Regions from separate parts of the Vibrio stylophorae genome, predicted to be linked through region 1. Evidence: predicted binding sites of a transcription regulator. Region 1 holds the regulator's gene; each other region holds the start of a gene.
The links. The regulator CRP, encoded in region 1, controls carbon source genes, mostly activating them, when cyclic AMP is high. The targets are predictions, from matches to a motif close to TGTGANNNNNNTCACA.

Region 1 (2,208 bases):
AACTCAACTATCGCTATGCCCCCAGCCCCAAACATCGTTGGTATGGCATGGTCGGCGTCACGCATCGACAGCAAACCGAGGTGTTGCAAATTCGTGCTAAAGCCGTCAATAGCCATATCGCCTTGGGTTATCTCTATCGCTGGCAGCACAATCATCACCTTTGGGCGCAAGCACAAGTCAGTGAAGGTATCGCCACCCATGTGTTTAGCCTCAACAAACCTGTATATGAAACTATGCTCGGTTACCGCTATCTTTACAGCCCGCGACAGGCCATTGAAATGGTGATTTTGGAAAATTGGGTTTACTACGATAACAGTGCCGATGTAGCCTTTACGCTTTCCTATCGACAAAAGTTCTAATCAATGATTATTCCTTGGCAACAGCTCGACCCAGAGACCCTGCGTAATGTGGTGGAAAGTGTGATTCTGCGAGAAGGCACAGATTATGGTGACAGTGAGTTATCTCTAGATGAAAAAGTCGATTTAGTGCTTGCACAGCTGGCTCATGGCGATGCCGTTCTGGTCTATTCAGAACTTCATGAAAGCGTCGATATTAAATCGAAACAGCACTTTCAGCAGTCGATTTAACGCACGGCATCAGCGTCAAAAAAATGACTAAAAACATAGGCATTTCGCATTTCTCAGTACGTTTTATAAGGTAAATCCATTCGCTTTTTTTCACCTTTTTTTAGCGCTTATAATTTCGGCAAATTTATTTGCTGAGAAGAAAATAAATACTCGTGATCCACTGCACACTTTCACACCGGAAAACCACCTTTCATCCCGATTAAAATCAAGAAATCCCACATAAAAAGCGATAGAATCTGTATCTCGCTCACCCGAGTTTGCAGCCTAACGTCAGAGTCTATATTCTAACCGCGGCAAAATTATTTTTACGCCCAAGCAATATATCGGACATAGTCTTGGCTGTTGGGCTTTTAACGCAGAGGAAGAAAGTTATATGGTTCTCGGTAAACCTCAAACAGACCCAACTCTGGAGTGGTTCCTGTCTCACTGCCACATCCATAAGTACCCATCAAAGAGCACCCTGATTCACGCAGGCGAAAAAGCAGAAACCCTTTACTACATCGTCAAAGGTTCTGTGGCTGTATTGATTAAAGATGAAGAAGGCAAAGAGATGATCTTGTCTTACCTTAACCAAGGTGACTTCATCGGTGAACTTGGTCTTTTTGAAGAAGGTCAAGAGCGTTCAGCTTGGGTTCGTGCGAAATCTCCATGTGAAGTCGCTGAGATCTCCTTTAAGAAGTTCCGCCAGCTGATTCAAGTAAACCCAGACATCCTAATGCGCCTTTCAGCGCAAATGGCACGTCGTCTACAAGTGACCAGCCAAAAAGTGGGTGACTTGGCATTCCTTGACGTGACTGGTCGCATCGCTCAAACCCTATTGAACTTGGCGAAACAACCTGACGCTATGACCCACCCTGACGGCATGCAGATTAAGATCACCCGTCAAGAGATTGGTCAAATTGTCGGCTGTTCACGTGAAACCGTTGGTCGTATTTTGAAGATGCTAGAAGAGCAAAACCTCATCTCAGCACACGGTAAGACCATTGTGGTTTACGGCACTCGCTAGTCGATACCCTTTTGAAAAAACCAGCCGCATGGCTGGTTTTTTTTTATCACAGAATTACGCCTGCAGTAACGCAGTCCACTGGATAAAGTTGTACAGACAACCGAACAACTTGTGCAGGCATTCACAAAAACAAATATTGACCCCGAAACCGATTGCATGACAATAGAACAGACAATAATGTCTATCTCCAACTAGCTAAATAAGCGAATTATCAGCAAGGAATGCGATATGAAAGATGAAACGCTAGCCATTCACCACGGCTACCAAACGGATCCAACCACTAAGGCCGTGGCAACCCCAATTTACCAAACCGTTGCCTATGAATTTGACAACGCACAGCACGGTGCGGACCTCTTTAATCTTGAGGTTCCGGGGAATATTTACACCCGCATTATGAATCCAACCACAGATGTCATTGAGCAGCGTATGGCGGCTCTTGAAGGTGGTGTTGCCGCACTTGCAGTCAGCGCTGGCGCAGCGGCCATTCATTACGCGGTACTCACCCTTGCCAAGCAAGGTGACAACATCGTCGCAACGCCGCAGCTCTATGGTGGCACCTATACCCTCTTTGCGCACATGTTGCCAAGTTTGGGCATTGACGTGCGTTTTGCCGCA
Region 2 (2,208 bases), 320 kb from region 1:
ATGGGCTTGGCTGATGATGACCAGCATTTAGGATTGCCGCTGCAAGGTTGGGTGAGTGGTTGCTATCAAATTGCTGGTGAGCCTGCACTACTGCGCTATCGAGTGGGCTCGGTACGCGGCCAAGATTTGCTGCGCAGCTGGCTTGAGCAGCTCGCCTTGGCGCAGCAAGGTGTTTTCTTACCGGTTTATTGGATCGGCGAAAAGGGCAGCTGTCAGGTCAGCGCGCCAAGCGCAGGTCAAACTTTACTGCCTTATGTGAGTGATTACTTACAAGGTAGCCAAGCACCACTGGCTTATTTCCCGCGTAGCTGTTGGGCATGGCTGGAAGCAGCCTTGGGGCCTTTAAGCGACAATCCGCGTGGTATTGGTTTTGATCCAGCGACCCTTGATGAGAAAACCCAAGAAAAAGCACAAAAAGCCCTGCTGGGCGCCTTTGAAGATAACTTTATTCGCCAAGGCGAAGGGCGCGATCCCTATATTGCGCGGGTTTGGCCGCAGTGGCATGAAGCGCTGGAAGCTGAGCTGCAACAACGAGCCTGCCAAGTGCTGCTGCCCATCTACCAGCAGATGCAAATTTGGCCGCCTGAATCGACATCCTAATGGATTAGAAAAAGTAGGGTGGCCGCCTGCTCATCGTTATGGTGTAGGGCGAGCAGTACGGCCGATTGGTCAGAGGTAGACCAAATTTGGTGTGAGGCGCGTAGACTAGGTGAACCTTATGCCAATTAATGTGAAAGCTATCCCAGCTCGGTCAAAGAGTACTGCGCTGGGGGGTGTAATTGTTGAGAGTTTGCAGCAGATCACGTCGTGTTATCGAAAGTTTGCTGTCAATGAACCCCATAAGGATAAATGAAGTGCAATCGTCAGACTTGCCATCACAGGATCAATCATCACAAGCATTGATTACGCCCACGCCTTTCGAGTCAACGCCACTTAAGGCAATGCATTTTCCGTTGCACGGTCGTCGATTGATTGAGGCCTCTGCGGGTACAGGGAAAACCTTTACCATCGCCAGCCTCTATTTGCGATTGTTGCTTGGGCATGGTGGTGATGCGTCCTTTGGCCGACCTTTGTCAGTGGCTGAGATTTTGGTGGTGACCTTTACTGAGGCGGCCACTGAAGAGCTGCGCGATCGTATTCGTCTAAAAATTCATGATGCCCGCTTGGCTTTTGAACAAGCAAAAGCAATAAAAGCGCTGCGAGGTGTTGACAGCGTAACGGGCGACGAGATGAGTGATGATCAAACCATCTCGGGACTGATTGATGACACTGCTGCCGATGACTATCAAGAGATAGCCGCACTGCTGCTGATTGCCGAGCGGCAGATGGATGAGGCCGCCATTTACACCATTCATGGTTTTTGTCAGCGCATGCTAACCCAGCACGCCTTTGAATCTGGCAGTTATTTTGAGCAGACTTTTGTCACTGATCTCGCGCCCATGCAGCAGCAGGTGGTGGATGATTATTGGCGGCGTTTTTTCTATCCACTGAGCGCTGAGCACAGTGCCATGGTGCAGCAGATTTGGCCAACACCTGAAAAGCTGTATAGCGTGCTGCGCCCCTACCTGCATGCGCAGCAAGCCACGGTGCAATTGGGCACGCAAAAACAGCTGTTACAAACGCAGGATGAAAGTCATTCAGATGACATCGCTGATTCTCTTGCGCCACTTTTTGCTGAGGCATGTGCTGCCATTGATGCGCTGAAAGCTGTATGGCATGCGGCGCAGGCCGATCTCTTTGCTTGTATTGATGGCAGCGGTATTGATAAACGCAGCTATAGCAAAAAGCATCTACCCAACTGGCTGGCTAAGGTCAGTGATTGGGCGCAATCGCCCACGCAAAGTTTGCAGTGGCCCGATGAACTCGCGCGCTTTTCACAGCGCACGTTGGTGGAGAAAACCAAGAAAGGTGAAGCGCCGCAGCATGCATGTTTTGATGCCATTGATGCCTTTTTGGATAATCCGCCGAAAATTGAGCCGCGCATTTGGCTGCATGCCCTGCGCTATAGTCGTCAAGCCCTAGCCGATGAAAAGGCGCGATTGCAGCTGTCCTCTTTTGATGATTTGCTGACTCGTTTGGCGCGCGCGCTACAAAGCGAGCAAGGGGCGATGCTGGCTGCGCGCATTCAGCAGCTGTATCCGGTGGCGATGATCGATGAGTTTCAAGATACGGATCCGCTGCAATATCAGATTTTCTCGCGTATTTATC
Region 3 (2,208 bases), 2.1 Mb from region 1:
GGCTGCCACTTACCTTGCGATTTAGCATGCGAAATAACTACCGCGAGCTGGGCGGCAAGGGTGACCAAAAATGATTCTTCACTTTCATCAAATAATCGCTGCTGGCGCTGCTGCACCACTAATACGCCAAGAATGGCTTTGCGATAGATAATTGGCGTGGCTAGAAAGGCGCGAAATGCTTCTTCACCAATACCGGGGAGATGTTTGAAATTGGGATGCTCGCAGGCATCAGCGAGGTTAATGGGTTCGGCATGTTTGGCTACCCAGCCAACCAAGCCTTCCCCCATTTTCAGTTGGATTAAACGATCCGTGCTTAACCCTTTTGAAGCCATGAGTCGAAATTGAGATTGCCGATGATCGGCAATGTAGATGGAGCAACAATCTGTTTGCATTGCATCACAGGTTTGCTGCACCAATAAATTGAGGGCATCGTCAAGCTGCTCGGCACTTGCCACTTGCTCTACGATATGCCTCAATTTCGTCAACATCTATTTTGCACTCCGGCGCCCCTTGCGCCTTGGCTGTTTTTCACGAAAGGGCATTGCCACAGCGGCAAATTCCTTCATCGCTCGGCGATAAACATCGCGCTTAAAAGACACCACTTGGCGAACTGGGTACCAATAACTGACCCATCGCCATCCATCGAACTCAGGTGTTCGACTGCGCTGCATATTGACCTTGCTTTCATCGCATTCCAAGCGTAGCAAAAACCACTTCTGTTTTTGCCCGATACAGACCGGCTTTGAATCCCAACGAACCAGACGCTTAGGTAATTTGTAACGCAACCAATGGCGACTAGTCGCCAATAACGTTACATCTTTTTTGGTTAACCCAACCTCTTCATACAATTCGCGATACATCGCCTGTTCAGCAGTTTCGCCCTCATCAATCCCACCTTGTGGAAATTGCCAAGAGTGCTGACCATATCGTCTTGCCCAGAATACCTGACCGCGATCATTGCAGATCACTATCCCGACATTGGGACGGTAACCATCGCCATCAATCACTGGACGACCCCAAACTAATCTTTCATAACGGTGATTTTTCCACAGCCACTGCACAAGGTAAAGCGATAGCATTCAATGCCGTCTGCTCTGGCTCACAATTGTGACGAAAGCGCCTTTTGATCAGGGCTTCAGAGCGAAGTGAGAATGAAATGCGACTTAGCGCACATTTATTCACGATTTCTGTGGATATCTATGTTCAAAACCCCTTTTTTAGACTGGGTTAGCTAAAAAAACGATCACAAAACAATCAACGGAAAGATCATCAAAAGCCATTCAAACCCATGTAAAACATAGCCTTGCATAATAAAATACAGAAACTATCTAGGCTCAAAGATGCATAAATAACGAACAAGGAACAGATCGAACAAAGATCGAACAATTACGGAATTATCCACACCCGCACTCAAAAAATGCCGAAAAATAAGACAACACAGAGAATGAAGGGCAAAATATGACTGTATATACAACCATGTGTCACTTAATTTTGAACTTATCCTCAATCCCTGTGGATATCTTTGTGTGAGAACGCCGGACAACCGTTGAAAGATCGTTTTTTGTGCATCGCAAAATATTGAACAATCTTTCTCAAAGCCAATAAAAATGCGGTTTCGCTAATTGAGGAGAACAAACCTTATCCACCACGCAATGATCTTGGTGTTTTTTTAATCGATCCAAAAATGGATCATCCTAGCGACAAAGCATGATAAAATTTCGCAATGAATCCACACCCTTCGCCACCTCAAAGTGAAGATCAACTGCTTGCTCGTGCAGCGGATCTCTGCGGCCAAAATTTCGCACAATTGGCGCACATTGCCGGTATTTCTGTGCCCGCAGATCTTCGCCGAGACAAAGGCTGGGTGGGTCAATTACTCGAATGGCATTTAGGTGCCAGTGCCGGAAGCCGCCCAGAGCCTGACTTTCCGCATTTAGGGATTGAGCTAAAAACCCTACCTATGGGTTACCAAGGGCAACCACTGGAAACCACCTTTGTCTGTGTCGCGCCACTCACAGGGATCACCAACGTCACCTGGCAGCAATGCCATTTACGCCATAAATTAGCGCGCGTTTTGTGGCTTCCCATTGAAGGCGAGCGAGACATTCCGCTGGCCCAGCGCCGCGTTGGCCCTGCGATTTTATGGTCTCCGAACGCGCAAGAAGAAGCGCAGCTCAAAGCCGATTGGGAAGAGCTCATGGAGTCCAT
Region 4 (2,208 bases), 2.5 Mb from region 1:
AAACACATGGCGCTACGGATATCTTGTGATGAATCCACTGGTGCAACAGGGAAGTAACCGCCTTTCACGCCAGGACGGTGGCCTTTGTTACCTTCTTCGTAATCACGACCAGTGTTCCATGCCGCTTCTACATCATCAATTTTGTAGAAAGAGCCAGAGATGTCGGTGTTGAATTTAACATCATCAAAAAGGAAGAATTCTGGCTCAGGACCAACCAATACGGTGTCTGCAACGCCAGTGGCACGCATATATTCTTCTGCGCGTTTAGCGATTGAGCGTGGGTCACGGTCATAGCCTTGAAGGGTTGCTGGCTCAAGAATGTCACAGCGGATGTTCAGGGTTGATTCTTCAGTGAATGGATCCAGTACCGCAGAGTCGAGGTCTGGCATCATCACCATGTCTGATTCGTTAATCCCTTTCCAGCCAGCGACTGAGGAACCATCAAACATTTTACCTTCTTCAAAGAAGTCGTTGTCTACTTGGTGTGATGGGATTGAGATGTGTTGCTCTTTACCACGCGTATCGGTGAAGCGTAGGTCAACAAATTTCACTTGATGCTCTTCAATGAGTGCAAGTACGTTTTCGACTGACATGAGAAAAACCTCCGGTGTTAAATTCTGCAATCCTGAGCGGATGGCTCAAGTTGGTAGACTATAAGCGAGAAGCGTGCCAACTTTTTAAATGCCCTATTTTTGCGACTTTCTCAGAAATAACACCCTGAGTTCGCATCAGATTTGCACCAAATTGGTGCAAGCTCGGATCATTTCAGTGCATTAGCAAACGTTTCCCTCGTTGCGTGCTTATTTCGCGCTCAATTTAGAATAAAGTCAATGATTTGCTTGGCTGTGGCCGGTGAACGCCCGATATTACGGTGTATCAGAGGTGAGCCTGAGTGAAAAATAGTCGGAATTTACGGCTTCGAAAAATTCATTTGGGTGATAGTGCTCACATAATAGGTGGGAATTGGTCAAAAATCTGGTAAATTATTGGCCGATTTAATTGTGTGGCGGCTGTCCTAGGCGCTGCAGTGACCCTGAGTAAGAAACCCATGTCTACGCCTCAAATTGAGAAACTAAGAAATATCGCGATCATCGCGCACGTTGACCACGGTAAAACCACCCTGGTTGATAAACTGCTTCAGCAATCAGGCACGCTAGAATCACGCGGTGAACTTGAAGAGCGAGTCATGGACTCGAACGACATTGAAAAAGAGCGTGGTATTACCATTCTGGCGAAAAACACCGCCATTAACTGGAACGACTACCGCATCAATATCGTAGATACTCCAGGGCACGCCGACTTCGGTGGTGAAGTTGAACGTATTATGTCAATGGTTGACTGCGTATTGTTGATCGTTGATGCCGTTGATGGCCCAATGCCACAAACTCGCTTCGTAACGCAAAAAGCATTTGCCCACGGTTTGAAACCAATCGTTGTGATCAACAAGATTGACCGTCCTGGCGCACGTCCTGATTGGGTTATGGACCAAGTGTTCGACCTATTCGACAACCTAGGTGCAACTGATGAACAGTTGGACTTCAAAGTGGTTTACGCATCTGCACTAAACGGTTGGGCAACCCTAGAAGAAGGCGCAACTGGCGAGAACATGGAACCACTATTCCAAACTATCGTTGATGTTGTATCGCCACCACAAGTTGACCTTGATGGTCCACTACAGATGCAAATCTCTCAGCTAGATTACAGCTCTTACGTGGGTGTTATCGGTGTGGGTCGTGTGACTCGCGGTACCGTGAAACCAAACCAACAAGTCACTGTTGTTGGTGCTGATGGTAAGACGCGTAACGGTAAAGTGGGCTCAGTATTGGGTTACCTTGGTCTTGAGCGTCATGACGTTGAGCTTGCAACTGCAGGTGACATCATTGCGATCACTGGTTTGGGTGAGCTTAAAATTTCTGACACCATCTGTGACCAAGGCCAAGTTGAAGCACTACCAGCGCTGTCTGTAGATGAGCCAACTGTAACCATGACCTTCCAGGTGAACACTTCACCATTCGCAGGTAAAGAAGGTAAGTTCGTAACTTCACGTAACATCCTTGAGCGTCTGCAAAAAGAATTGGTACACAACGTGGCACTTCGCGTTGAAGAAACTGATAACCCAGACCGTTTCCGCGTATCAGGCCGTGGTGAGCTTCACCTTTCAATCCTGATCGAAAACATGCGTCGTGAAGGCTTTGAACTTGCCGTTTC

Region 2: the regulator CRP is predicted to act here: its motif matches at 730-745, upstream of recB (exodeoxyribonuclease V subunit beta).
Region 3: the regulator CRP is predicted to act here: its motif matches at 1,158-1,173, upstream of rppH (RNA pyrophosphohydrolase).
Region 4: the regulator CRP is predicted to act here: its motif matches at 935-950, upstream of typA (translational GTPase TypA).

What each region holds. Positions count from the first base shown of each region.
Region 1 is NZ_CAKLDI010000001.1:2,634,159-2,636,366, forward strand. Features, by position in the region: gene L9P36_RS12295 (DUF3187 family protein) at 1-359, shown strand, start outside; gene L9P36_RS12300 (YheU family protein) at 363-587, shown strand; gene crp (cAMP-activated global transcriptional regulator CRP) at 961-1,593, shown strand; gene L9P36_RS12310 (O-acetylhomoserine aminocarboxypropyltransferase/cysteine synthase family protein) at 1,822-2,208, shown strand, end outside.
Region 2 is NZ_CAKLDI010000001.1:2,311,296-2,313,503, reverse strand. Features, by position in the region: gene recC (exodeoxyribonuclease V subunit gamma) at 1-600, shown strand, start outside; gene recB (exodeoxyribonuclease V subunit beta) at 942-2,208, shown strand, end outside.
Region 3 is NZ_CAKLDI010000001.1:548,122-550,329, reverse strand. Features, by position in the region: gene ptsP (phosphoenolpyruvate--protein phosphotransferase) at 1-488, opposite strand, end outside; gene rppH (RNA pyrophosphohydrolase) at 489-1,007, opposite strand; gene mutH (DNA mismatch repair endonuclease MutH) at 1,724-2,208, shown strand, end outside.
Region 4 is NZ_CAKLDI010000001.1:148,256-150,463, forward strand. Features, by position in the region: gene glnA (glutamate--ammonia ligase) at 1-593, opposite strand, end outside; gene typA (translational GTPase TypA) at 1,049-2,208, shown strand, end outside.